3 regions of the Streptomyces sp. NPDC101227 genome follow, and region 1 is predicted to be linked to each of the others. Evidence: riboswitches for the same ligand, from Rfam matches in the RefSeq annotation. Region 1 holds a riboswitch; each other region holds the start of a gene.
The links. Region 1 has a riboswitch for cobalamin ahead of metE (5-methyltetrahydropteroyltriglutamate--homocysteine S-methyltransferase). Riboswitches for the same ligand answer to the same signal wherever they lie in the genome.
Positions count from the first base shown of each region.

Region 2: it holds a riboswitch for cobalamin, as region 1 does, so the genes downstream of both, ACIRPT_RS18255 (ribonucleoside-diphosphate reductase subunit alpha) here and metE (5-methyltetrahydropteroyltriglutamate--homocysteine S-methyltransferase) in region 1, are expected to answer to the same signal.
Region 3: it holds a riboswitch for cobalamin, as region 1 does, so the genes downstream of both, ACIRPT_RS09180 (HoxN/HupN/NixA family nickel/cobalt transporter) here and metE (5-methyltetrahydropteroyltriglutamate--homocysteine S-methyltransferase) in region 1, are expected to answer to the same signal.

Region 1 is NZ_JBIWOD010000022.1:80,018-84,291, forward strand. Features, by position in the region: gene metE (5-methyltetrahydropteroyltriglutamate--homocysteine S-methyltransferase) at 1-1,737, opposite strand, end outside; cobalamin riboswitch at 1,899-2,119, opposite strand; gene ACIRPT_RS35370 (3-hydroxybutyryl-CoA dehydrogenase) at 2,291-3,160, opposite strand; gene aceB (malate synthase A) at 3,157-4,274, opposite strand, start outside.
Region 2 is NZ_JBIWOD010000007.1:135,638-139,911, forward strand. Features, by position in the region: gene ACIRPT_RS18255 (ribonucleoside-diphosphate reductase subunit alpha) at 1-1,797, opposite strand, end outside; cobalamin riboswitch at 1,957-2,120, opposite strand; gene ACIRPT_RS18260 (Uma2 family endonuclease) at 2,239-2,772, shown strand; gene mctP (monocarboxylate uptake permease MctP) at 2,786-4,274, opposite strand, start outside.
Region 3 is NZ_JBIWOD010000003.1:524,154-528,427, reverse strand. Features, by position in the region: gene ACIRPT_RS09200 (nucleoside/nucleotide kinase family protein) at 1-333, shown strand, start outside; gene ACIRPT_RS09195 (hypothetical protein) at 290-697, opposite strand; gene ACIRPT_RS09190 (MarR family winged helix-turn-helix transcriptional regulator) at 796-1,335, shown strand; gene ACIRPT_RS09185 (alpha/beta fold hydrolase) at 1,442-2,290, shown strand; cobalamin riboswitch at 2,340-2,554, shown strand; gene ACIRPT_RS09180 (HoxN/HupN/NixA family nickel/cobalt transporter) at 2,585-3,694, shown strand; gene ACIRPT_RS09175 (VOC family protein) at 3,726-4,226, opposite strand.

The DNA.
Region 1 (4,274 bases):
GACGAAGGACCAGGCGAGCATGGTCACCGGGCCGGTAAGCATGCCCTTGACGGGCCGCTCGGTGAGCGACTGTGCGTACGCGGTCCAGCGGACCGTCATCGGGTCGGAGCGCGAGATGTCCCCGGCGAGGACCGGTGGCCGGACGTAGCGGGTGCCGTACGACTGGACCCAGCCGTGCTGGGTGGCGAGGTAGCCGGTGAGCTGCTCGGCGAAGTACTGGACCATGTCGTTGCGTTCGGGCTCACCGTGCACCAGGACATCGATCCCGGCCTTCTCCTGGAAGGCGAGGACCTCGCGGATCTCGTCCTTGATCCGGTCCTCGTAGCCGGCCGTGTCGATCCGCCCGGCCCGCAGATCGGCCCGCGCCGTGCGCAACTCGGTGGTCTGCGGGAAGGAACCGATCGTCGTCGTGGGCAGCGGCGGCAGCCCGAGGTGCGCGCGCTGGGCGGCGGTCCGTTCGGCATACGACTGCGAGCGGCGCCCGTCGGCGTCGGTGACGGCCGCGGTGCGGGCCCGCACCGCGGGGTCGTGGGTCAGCGCGGACCCGGCCCGGGAGGCGAGGTCGGCGCGGTTCGCGGCGAGTTCGCCGGAGATGGCTTCGGTGCCCCGTGCCAGGCCGCGCGCCAGGACGGCGATCTCCCGCGTCTTCTGGCGGGCGAAGGCGAGCCAGCGGGCGATCCCCGGATCGATATCGCCTTCGACGGTGGCGTCCAGCGGGACGTGCAGCAGGGAGCAGGAGGCCGAGACATCGACCCGGTCGGCGAGGCCGAGGAGGGTGCCCAGGGTGGCCAGCGACTTCCCGTAGTCGTTGATCCAGATGTTGCGGCCGTTGACGACGCCCGCGACCAGCCGCTTGCCGGGCATCCCGCCGGCCGCGGCGAGGTCCTCGAGGTTGGCGGCGCCCGACTCGGTGAAGTCGATGGCCAGACCCTCCACCGGCGCCTTGGCCAGGACGGACAGCGCGTCGCCGAGCCGGCCGAAGTAGGAGGCCACCAGGAGCTTGGGCCGGTCGGTGGCGCAGCCGAGTTCACGGTAGGCGCGGGCGGCGGAGCTCAGTTCGGCCGGCGTGCGGTCCTGGACCAGCGCGGGCTCGTCGAGCTGCACCCACTCGGCACCCGCCGCCCGCAGGTCGGCGAGCACCTCGGCGTACACCGGAAGGAGCCGGTCCAGCAGGGTCAGCGGCTCGAAGTCCGCGGCCACGCCCGGAGCGGACTTGGCCAGCAGCAGGTAGGTGACCGGTCCGAGGAGCACGGGGCGCGCCGCGTGCCCGAGCGCGAGGGCCTCCGTCACTTCCGCGACCTGCTTGGTGGAGTCAGCGGTGAAGGCGGTGTCCGGGCCGAGCTCGGGAACCAGGTAGTGGTAGTTGGTGTCGAACCACTTCGTCATCTCCAGCGGGGCCACTTCCTGGTTGCCCCGCGCCATCGCGAAGTAGCCGTCCAGGGCGTCGGCGTGGACCGCGGCGCGGTGCCGCTCGGGGACGGCGCCGACCATGACGCTGGTGTCCAGGACGTGGTCGTAGTACGAGAAATCACCGGACGGCACTTCGTGGATGCCGGCGTCTGCCAGCTGCTGCCAGTTCGACCGGCGAAGGTCCGCCGCGGTCTGCCGGAGGGCGTCGGCGCTGATGCGGCCCTTCCAGTACCCCTCGACGGCCTTCTTCAGTTCACGGTTCTGTCCCTGGCGGGGGTAGCCGTACACGGTGGCCCGTGCCGCCGCGGCTGCGGACTTCGCTGTCACGGAACTCTCCTTCGCGAGATGTCTCCTTGTGGTCCCGGAGACGGGACGAGAGCGCGAAGGAACGACCGACCGGGCGGACCACGACGCGGTGTCTTCGCGTGTGCCCGCTCGATACGTACGCCGACCCGCCCACGAGGTCACCGGGATGGCCGCACACGATCGGTCGCGTGCGGGCAACGGGCAGGTCTTCGGACTCGCGGGCCCGTCTCGTACGCGTACGAGACACCTACTGGCCGTCGCTTCCCAGACCCGTCCGGGCCCAGTGCGTATGACGGCGGTCGTTCCCACTCACCGCTGCGGGGCAGTCCCGGATTCCCACCGGGTTCCCTCTTACGACGCTCCTGCCTGGCGGACAGGGCGAACCAGCTGCATTCGTCACCCTAGAGGGACAATCCGCGGGCCGCACAAGCAATGACCGCATTGCGGACGGTGACATGAGACACGCGCGGAGGATGCATGACAGCCGGAAGAGGTGCGGGGCGGTGGTTCACGCCGCCCCGCACCTCCCTCCACGGCAGCCGGGGCCCCTCAGCCCCGACCTGACCCGGGTCCCTCAGCCCCGGTCGTACGTGTGGAACCCACGGCCCGCCTTGCGGCCGAGCAGCCCCGCCTCGACCATCCGCAGAAGCAGCGGAGGCGGCGCGTAGAGGGGTTCCTTGAACTCGTCGTACAGCGATGCGGCGATGGAGGCGACCGTGTCGAGGCCGATCAGGTCGGCCAGCTTCAGCGGGCCCATCGGGTGCGCGCAGCCCAGTTCCATCCCGGCGTCCACGTCGGCCGCGGAGGCGAAGCCGGACTCGGCCATCCGGATGGCCGACAGCAGGTAGGGGATGAGCAGGGCGTTGACGACGAAGCCGGCGCGATCCTGGGAGCGGACCACGGTCTTGCCCAGCGCCGTGGTCACGAACTCCTCGGCCGCCGCGGTGACGCGTGGCGCGGTGTGGAGGGAAGTGACGACCTCCACGAGGGGCAGTACCGGCACGGGATTGAAGAAGTGCAGGCCGAGGACCTGGTCGGCGCGCCGGGTCGCCATGCCCAGGCGCATGACGGGGATGGCGGAGGTATTGGTGGCCAGGATCGCTTCCGGGTCCTCGACGATCTTGTCCAGCGCGGTGAAGACCGCCGTCTTCGCCTCGGTGTTCTCGACCACGGCCTCGACGACGAGCTGCCGGTCGGCGAGGTCGTCGAGGCTGCCCGTGAAGACCATCCGGGTGAGCGCGTCCTCCACCGAGATCCGGTCCAGCTTCCCCCGCTGGACGGCGCGTTCCAGGGAGACGGCCACCCGTTCACGGGCGGCACGGGCGGCGACCTCGTCCGCCTCGCAGACGACGGTGTCGAGCCCGGCGCGGGCGCACACCTCGGCGATACCGGCCCCCATCTGGCCGCCGCCCACCACGCCGACGCGGCGGATGTTCTGGTTCATGACCGTGCCTCCGTGTGCCGGACGAGGTGACGGGAGTAGGCATCCGGGGTGAAGAACGGCGGCAACTCCGTTGCCATGGCGGTCCGTTCGAAGAGCGCGCGGACCTCTTCGACCCGGGCCCAGGGGTATTCCGCTCCCAGGGCGGCGCACTCGTCGTCGAGGAGACGCAGCACCGTTTGCCGGTCGATGACGCGGTGCCGCAGCCACTGCCAGATCTGCACCCGGGCGATCTCGGCGGTTGCCGCGTCCTCCATCAGGCCGTGCAGGGCGACCGCCCCGCTGCCGCGCAGCCAGGCGTCGAAGTAGCGCAGGGCGACAGTGATGTTGGTGCGCACGCCCTCCCGGGTGGGCGGTCCGCTGATGCGGCGCACCGACAGCAGGTCCGCCGCGGTCACCTCGACATCGTCACGGGTGCGCTCGATCTGGTGCGGCCGGTCGCCCAGAACGTCGTCGAAGGCCGTGCGGCAGACGGGGACGAGGCCGGGGTGGGCGACCCAGCAGCCGTCGAAGCCGTCCTCCGCCTCGCGCTCCTTGTCCAGCCGGACCTTGGCCAGAGCGGCCTCGTTGGCGTCCGCGTCCCTACTGGGCACCTGCGCGGCCATGCCCCCGATCGCGTGGGCGCCCCGCTTGTGGCACGTACGCACCAGCAGTTCGGTGTACGCCCGCAGGAAGGGAGCCGTCATCGTGACCTTCGCGCGGTCCGGCAGCAGGAAGTCGGTACGGTGTCCGAACGTCTTGATCAGGCTGAACAGGTAGTCCCACCGGCCCGCGTTGAGCCCGGAACTGTGCTCGCGCAGCTCGTGGAGGATCTCCTCCATCTCCACGGCCGCGGTGATCGTCTCGATGAGGACGGTGGCACGGACGGTGCCGCGGGGGATACCGAGGAGATCCTGGGCGAGGACGAAGACGTCGTTCCACAGCCGTGCCTCGTACCGGTTCTCCAGCTTGGGCAGGTAGAAGTACGGACCGCTTCCGGCGTCGATCTGGCGCTGCGCGCAGTGGAAGAAGTACAGGCCGAAATCGACGAGCGAGGCGGGCACGGGCCGGCCGTCGAACTCCAGGTGCTCTTCGAGGAGATGCCAGCCGCGGGGGCGCACGACGATGGTGGCGACCC
Region 2 (4,274 bases), on a different contig from region 1:
GGGCTCGGCGTCCGGGTAGTGGTCGGGGTGCAGCACTCCGCGGGCGGTGCGCGTCGCCGACCAGGCCGGGTGCGGGCCCTGCCGCTCGGCGAGGTCTGCGGAGGCCTCGTACGCGGCGAGCATGATCCGCTCGGAGATACGGGTCGACAGCTCCTTCGCCTCGGGCGAGTCGAAGGGCAGCCGCAGCCGGAAGAAGACGTCCTGGAGGCCCATCAGGCCCAGGCCGACCGGGCGCCAGCGGGCGTTGGACGTCCCGGCCTGCTCGGTCGGGTAGAAGTTGATGTCCACGACGCGGTCGAGGAAGGTGACGGCCGTGCGGACGGTGGCGTCCAGCCGCTCCCAGTCCATCTCGCCGTCGGCACCCAGGTGAGCGGCGAGGTTCACGGATCCCAGGTTGCAGACGGCGGTCTCCCCGTCGTTGGTCACCTCCAGGATCTCCGTGCACAGGTTGGAGGAGTGCACGACCTGACCGGGCTCGGCGGTCTGGTTGGCGGTGCGGTTGGCGGCGTCCTTGAACGTCATCCAGCCGTTGCCGGTCTGCGCCAGGGTGCGCATCATCCGCGAGTACAGCAGCCGGGCCGGGATCTGCTTGAGCGCCCGGCCGTCCGCCTCGGCCCTGCGGTACGCGGCGTCGAACTCGTCGCCCCACAGGTCCACCAGCTCCGGGACGTCGGCGGGCGAGAACAGCGACCAGTCGGCGTCGGCCTCGACCCGGCGCATGAACTCGTCCGGGATCCAGTGCGCGATGTTCAGGTTGTGCGTACGGCGGGCCTCCTCGCCGGTGTTGTCGCGCAGCTCCAGGAACTCCTCGATGTCGGCGTGCCAGGTCTCCAGGTAGACGCAGGCGGCGCCCTTGCGCCGGCCGCCCTGGTTCACCGCCGCGACCGAGGCGTCGAGCGTGCGCAGGAACGGCACGATGCCGTTGGAGTGACCGTTGGTGCCCCGGATCAGCGACCCCCGTGCGCGGATCCGGGAGTAGGAGAGACCGATGCCGCCGGCGTGCTTGGAGAGCCGGGCCACCTGGTGGTAGCGGTCGTAGATCGAATCCAGCTCGTCCAGCGGGGAGTCCAGCAGGTAGCAGGAGGACATCTGCGGGTGGCGGGTGCCGGAGTTGAAGAGCGTGGGGGAGGAGGGCAGATACGACAGCGTGCTGGTCAGGCGGTACAGCTCCGCCACATCCGCCAGCGCCCGCTCGGAGCGGTCCTCGGCGAGGCCGCAGGCCACCCGGAGCAGGAAGTGCTGGGGGGTCTCGATGACCTGACGGGTGGTGGGGTGCCGCAGCAGGTAGCGGGAGTGCAGGGTGCGCAGCCCGAAGTACCCGAAGCGGTCGTCGGCGCCGTCCCGGAGGGCGTTCTCGACGAGCCCGTCCAGCTGCTCGGCATGCGTCCGTACGAACTCCGCCGTCTCGTCGGCGATCAGGCCCTCGCGGTGGCCGGTCTCGACGGAGGCGGAGAAGGCGACCGCCCCCTGTCCGGCCGCCTCCTCCGCGATGGCGAGGGTGAGCAGGCGGGCGGCGAGCCTGGAGTACTGCGGCTCGTCGCCGATCAGACCGGCCGCGGCGTCGATGGCCAGCGCGCGCAACTCGGCCTCGTCCGAGCCCGGGTGGCGGCCGCGCAGCGCGGCGGCGGCCACCTTGCCGGGGTCGGTCGCGGTCAGGTCCGCGGTCAGGTCGGTCAGCGTGCGCAGCAGCGCGACGCCGGGTCCGTCCTGGCCCGCTCCGGTGGAGGTGTCAGGCGTGGCCACCACAGGCTGCACGACCTCGGCGGCTGACGCGGGCTCCGTTGGCGCGATGGTCACGTGATGCTCTCCCTCACTCGGCGGGGGCCGGGAGGGCGCGGCGGACGGTCGCTCGCGGGCATGCGGCACCCCATGACGGTCAGGGGTGCGCGGGCACACCGCGCGGCGTCCATCGGCCCAACCCTCGGGGCCCGGACGTATCGACGTCCGCACCGATGGCGGTGCGGGCGTGCCGTCGGCAGGTCCTCGGACTTCACCGCACCCCGTGGGACGGCCCTGTGGCTGTTGGGGGTGCGCGTTCATACCGTTGCGGGACAGTTCCGGATTTCCACCGGATTCCCCTGCGGCGACAGCGAAGACGAGCATACATGTGGTGGTGGCTCGTTGTGTGCACCCCCACATCTAGTGTCGCGTGAGTGATCAAGCGGTGTCTGTCAGTGGCCTCGGCTACCGTCGGCCCTACGCTCTGTGACCCATCCCGTGGAAGAAGGGGAAGGCCTCATGACCGCGCGCGCCGACCGCCCGCACATCATGGAAACCGAGCATTTCGAAGAGGCCGCCCGGATACTCGCCCGCCTGGAGCAAGGCGCGCGGTTGGAACTCATCAACGGCAAGGTCACGAGCAAGCCCATGCCGGACGGGGATCGCGGACGGATCATCCAGTGGCTGCTGCGTATCTGCATGCAGCACAGGCCCGAGCTCTTCCTCGACCCGAATCAGGGCCTGAAGACGGAGAGCTGCCGAAAAGGCCGGCTCCGTCCGGATGGCTTACTCGTGCCGTGTGACGCCTTCGTGGGCCAGGGGGAGTGGGCTGATCCCGACCCGGTGCTGATGGTCGTCGAGGTCACTTCGCACGACTCGGACACCGAACAGCGTGACCGGGTGGAGAAGCCCCGGGCCTGCGCGGAAGCCAACATTCCGCCCCGACCCCGTCGGCATCACGCTCGAAACCGAGCAGCTGAAGGACTGGATGAACTGACCCCGCACACACAAAGGCCGCCGCGAACCCTCAGGTTCGCAGCGGCCTCTGCGTGAAGCGGCCGACGGCTCAGCGCCCCGCCGGCGCCTCCTCCGTGGCTTCCGGCAGCTCCGTCGTGACGCCCTCGTCGCCGGCGTCCGCCGTGTAGTCGGCGGGGCTGGTCTCGTCGACGCCCTCCGGCGCCTTGACGGCCTTCAGGGCGAAGGTCCCCACGACCGAGACCACGACGTTCAGCACAAAGGCGGTCAGACCGATGTACCCGATTTCGCCGATGCCGGGTATCTCCGCGCTGGAGCCGCCGAAGTGCTTCTGGGTGGGGCTGGCCACGCCGTACGCCGCCAGCGTGCCGTAGAGCATGCCGGCCGCCCAGCCGGCCAGCAGCGCCCAGCGGTGGAACCAGCGGGTGAACAGGCCGCCGACCAGCGACGGCATGGTCTGCAGGATCCAGATGCCGCCCAGCAGCTGGAAGTTGATGGCGACGGTCTTGTCCATGGTGAGGACGAAGACGAGCGCACCGACCTTCACCAGCAGCGAGACGAGCTTGGCGACCTTGTGCTCCTGCTCGGCGGTCGCGTCCGGCTTGAGGAAGTCCTTATAGACGTTGCGGGTGAAGAGGTTGGCCGCGGCGATGGACATGATGGCCGCGGGCACCAGCGCGCCGATGCCGATCGCGGCGAAGGCGACGCCGGAGAACCAGCTCGGGAACATGTCCTCGAACAGCTGGGGAATCGCCAGCTGAGGGTTGCCCTGGATGTCCGTACCGGCCTTGACCGCCATGAAGCCGAGCAGCGCCAGGAAGCCCAGCATCAGGGAGTACAGCGGCAGGATGGTGGTGTTGCGGCGGATCACGTTGCGGCTGCGGGAGGACAGCGTGGCCGTGATGGAGTGCGGGTACATGAACAGCGCCAGCGCGGAGCCCAGCGCCAGGGTGGCATACGCCCATTGGGCGTTGGGGCCGCTGGTCAGCTCGCCCCGCGGTTTGCCGGGGACGGCCCCGGGCTGGGCGAACGCCTTGCCGGCCGCGTCGAAGATCGCGTCGAAGCCGCCCAGCTTGATGGGGATGTAGATGATCGCCACGGCGATGACCAGGTAGATCAGCCCGTCCTTGACGAAGGCGATCAGGGCCGGCGCCCGCAGACCGGAGGAGTAGGTGTACGCGGCCAGCACCGCGAACGCGATCAGCAGCGGCAGGTCCTTGACGAACCAGTTGGTGTTCTCGCCGCCGCCGATGCCCATCACGTCCAGGACGGCCTGGATGCCGACCAGTTGGAGGGCGATGTACGGCATGGTGGCGAGGATGCCGGTGAGCGCCACGGCCAGCGACAGGCCCTTGGAGCCGAAGCGGCCGCGCACGAAGTCGGAGGTGGTGACGTACCCGTGCTTGTGCGAGACCGACCACAGGCGGGGCAGGAAGGTGAAGATCAGCGGGTAGACCAGGATGGTGTACGGGACGGCGAAGAAGCCGGCCGCGCCCGCCGCGTAGATGGCCGCCGGGACGGCCACGAAGGTGTACGCGGTGTAGAGGTCACCGCCGAGCAGGAACCACGTCACCCAGGTG
Region 3 (4,274 bases), on a different contig from region 1:
CGTATCGAGGAGCCAGTCGCCGGAAGCATCGCCGTAGCACCCCATGTCCCCCTTGTCGTCACCGAGGGCAATTACCTCCTTCTCGACTCCGCGCCATGGGCCCGCATCCGCGCCCTTCTCGACGAGGTCTGGTACGTCGATTTGGACGCCCCGGAACGCATCCGGCGCCTGGTCGACCGCCATGAGCGCTTCGGCCGCCCGCACGCCGACGCCGAACGCTTCGTTCACGCCTCGGACGAAGCCAACGCCCGCACCGTGGCGGCGACCCGCGACCGCGCCGACCTCATCGTCACCTTCGCCCCCGAAGAAGCCCCCCTCCCCCGGGCCGACTAGGCATCGCCCCCAGCAGACCCACGACGGACAGCGCTCCCCACCCCAACGACACCGCCACCGCTTTCGCCTTCCGCTCGCCTCCCTGCAAGGTCGCGGCGAGCAGCGCGGCGTCCCCGAAATCCGCCGCGATACGCAGATACGCCGCCGTGCGCAGCGCCGGCCCCTCGGGGGCCAGCACCATCGCGAGCCCGCTCGCCGCTTCCCGCCAGCCGAGCGGCCGCAGCGAGGTCCGGGTCGCCCGCTCACTCCGCCCGTCGTCGTCGACGAGCCCCGAGGGCCGAGCCAGCAGATCGGGCAGCACGGCCACCGCCACCCCGTACACCGCGGTAGCCGCCCCCACCGCACGTAGCAAACGCACCGTCATCTTCCGCCCCTCCCACCCTGGATCCTCCGGTCGCCTCGCCACCATCCTTCCTCGCCGAGCCCCTTCCTAAACGACATCTTCGATGTCATCATGACATCATGAGTGTCGTTGAGACGGATGACGGCGACGAGCGGCCGGCTCCCACCGAAGAGCTTCTGTACGACGTGATACGGCGCCTGTGGCCCCTGCACCGCACGATCGTGCGCGCGGTGGAGCGGGAGCTGGAGGGCACGGGCATGACCGCCGGCGAGCACGCCCTGCTCGACGCGCTGCGCAGCGAAGGCCCCCGGACCGTGCCGCAGTTGGCCCGCACCATGGGGCTCGACCGGCAGCCGGTGCAGCGCTGGGTGAACCACGCGGCGGAGCTGGGTCTGGTGGTGACGGCCCCCAACCCCGCACACCGCCGCTCGTCCCTGATCGAGCTCACCCCCGAGGGCGGCGAGGTAATGCGCGGAATCCAGGAGTTCGAGGCCGCCGAGCTGCGTCGCGGCCTGACCGACCTCTCGACGGGCGACGTCAGAACGGCCCTTCGCGTACTCGACCGGCTGGGCGAGGAATTCCGGCGCCTGGCGAACGACTCACGCGTCGCCCCAGGAGATCCGGACAGCAAGGACGACCAGCCCGCAGAGCGCCCATAGCCACGGCACCACCCCAAGACTCCTCACCACCACATTACCCACACCCCTCATATCGCCCATATCAGCCATATCGCCCACATCTCTCACGCAAGGGAGTCCAGAGAGAATGACCCACCCATTCGCCGCGTGGTCCGAGCTCGACAACGGCACCGTGCCGATCAAGGACGGCGAGCTGTTCTACGAAACGGCAGGCGAGGGCCCCGCACTGGTGCTGCTGCACGGCGGCATGCTCGACCAGCACATGTGGGACGAGCAGTTCTCCTGGCTGGTGGGCTCCGGCCACCGCGTGATCCGTTACGACTCCCGCGGCCACGGCCTGTCCTCCACCGTGACCGGGGACTGGGCCAACCACGACGATCTGTGCGCCCTGCTCGACGCCCTCGACGTCCCCAGTGCCATCCTCGTCGGCCTCTCACACGGCTCGCGGATCGCCCTCGACACCGCCATCGCCTACCCGGAGCGGGTCGCCGCCCTGGCGCTCGCCGCACCCGGCGTCAGCGGTCGCCCCTTCACCGACCCGTTCGTCCGGGAGCACATCAAGGAGCAGGTGGCGGCGATCGGCACACCGGACGGCATGGAGCGCTATATCGAGCACTTCCTGCGGATGTGGGTGGACGGCCCCTACCGCCAACCGTCCGCTGTGCACCCCGGGTTGCGCGAGCGGATGCGCGCCTCGGCCGCGGCGACGGTCGAGGTGCACGCCGACGGCGTGGGCGCCGGAATGCCGATGGAGGTCGGCGCCGCCGACCGGCTCTCCGAGATACGGGTGCCGACGGTCGTGTTCGACGGCGACCTCGACAGCAGGGACATAGCCGCCAACGCCCATGCGATCGCCCTCGCCGTCCCGGGCGCCCACCGGGTCCGAATACCGGGCGCGGGCCACATGGTCAACCTGGAGAACGCCTCGCTCTACGACCACGAGCTGCGCGCCTTCCTCTCCGCCCTGACGCCCTGACGCCGCGCGGCCCCAAAGGGCCGTCGTCCCCGCCGCGTGGGGGCGGCGGATAGAGTGGCCGTGCCGTGGTGTTCGGGAAGACCGGTGACGGACCTTGTGGTCCCAGGCCGGAGCGGCCCTCGCCACTGTGATCGGGGAGTTTCCAGCCCTTCCGTATGCGCCTGCGCGCCTACGGCGCCACTGACCGCAGCCCGCGGCCGGGAAGGCGGGCCCGGAAGCGTGCACCTGTAAGCCAGGAGACCGGCCACGGCATCTCACGAACTGATCCACGAGGTGCTGGAGCGTGACCGCCGGATGGCCCTGTCCACCGATACCCCGACCACCCCTGCTTCCGCCGCGTTCCGCTGGCGCCGGCAGGACACCGTCCGTACCGCGGGCCTGATGGCCGTCATAGCCGGACTGCACGTCGTCGCCTTCGGCGTGCTGTTCCTGCTCGTCGTCCCGTACCACTACTCCGTCGGCAGCCAGGTCTTCGGCGTCGGGCTCGGCGTCACGGCGTACACGCTCGGCATGCGGCACGCCTTCGACGCCGACCACATAGCCGCGATCGACAACACCACCCGCAAGCTGATGGCCGACGGCAAGCGCCCGGTCTCGGTGGGCTTCTGGTTCGCCCTGGGCCATTCCAGCGTGGTCGTCGCGATGGCCGCCCTGGTGGCGGGCGGTGCCCAGCTCGCCGGCACGCTCCTCAACGACGAGTCCCGTACCCACCAGGTCCTGGGCACCATCGGCACCACGGTCTCGGGGACGTTCCTCTACGTCATCGCCGCCCTCAACCTCATCGCGCTGGCCGGGATCTGGCGGGTCTTCCGCGGGATGCGCGACGGCCAGTACGACGAGGCCGAGCTGGAGCAGCGACTCGATGCGCGCGGTTTCATGAACCGCATCCTGGGGCGCTTCACCCGCGCGGTCTCCCGGCCAGGCCAGATGTTCCCGCTCGGCTTCCTCTTCGGGCTCGGCTTCGACACCGCGACCGAAGTGACGCTGATGGTGATGGCGGGCAGCGGCGCCGCGGCCGGCCTTCCCTGGTACGCCGTCCTGTGCCTGCCGCTGCTGTTCGCCGCCGGAATGAGCCTGTTCGACACCCTCGACGGCACATTCATGAACTTCGCCTACCAGTGGGCGTTCTCCAACCCGGTGCGCAAGGTCTACTACAACCTCACCATCACGGGCCTGTCGATCGCCGTCGCCTTCTTCATCGGCACCATCGAGCTGGTGACCGTGCTGCACGAAAAGCTGGCCCTCAACGACCCGGTGACCGGCTGGATTTCGGGCCTCGACCTCGACAATGTCGGCTTCGTCATCGTCGGCCTGTTCGTGGTGGTGTGGGCGGCGGCGCTGACGTACTGGCGCCTGTCCGGCGTCGAAAAGCGCTGGGCGGCGCGGGCGGCGTCGGACTCCTAGAGGCCGTACGCCTCCCGCTGCCGCGCGGCGGTCAGGTGGCCGAGCCGGCCGCCGCGCCGGTCATCAGGTCGGGCCCCCAGCGCTCGAGCTCCGCCGCGAGATCGAGCGGGCGCAGCCGGTCCAGCTCGTCCGGGCCGGGCCACTCCTCGCGCGGGACCCGCCACATCACCTCGAACTCGTTGCCGTCCGGGTCCTTGGCGTAGAGGGACTTGGAGACGAGGTGGTCGCTCGCGCCGACCAGGGCGCCGCGCGCCGCGAGCCGCCCCTCGGTCGCGGCGAGTTCGCCGAGGGTGCCGACCTCCCAGGCCAGGTGGTAGAGCCCGGCCCGGCCGGCCTCGGGGCCCGGCGCGTCCGGCCCCACGGCGAACAGCCCCAGGTCATGGTCGTTCAGCGAGCCGGCAGCGCTGAGGAAGGCGGCGCGCCCCGGTATCTCGACATCCAGCGTCAGCCCGAGGGCTTCGGTGTAGAAGGCGACGGATCGCGCCACATCGCGGATATAGAGCACCGCGTGATTGAGACGGCGTACGGACAAGGCTCTCTCCCAACTCCCGCCGTGGCGCCCCCCGGGCGCCACGGTCCG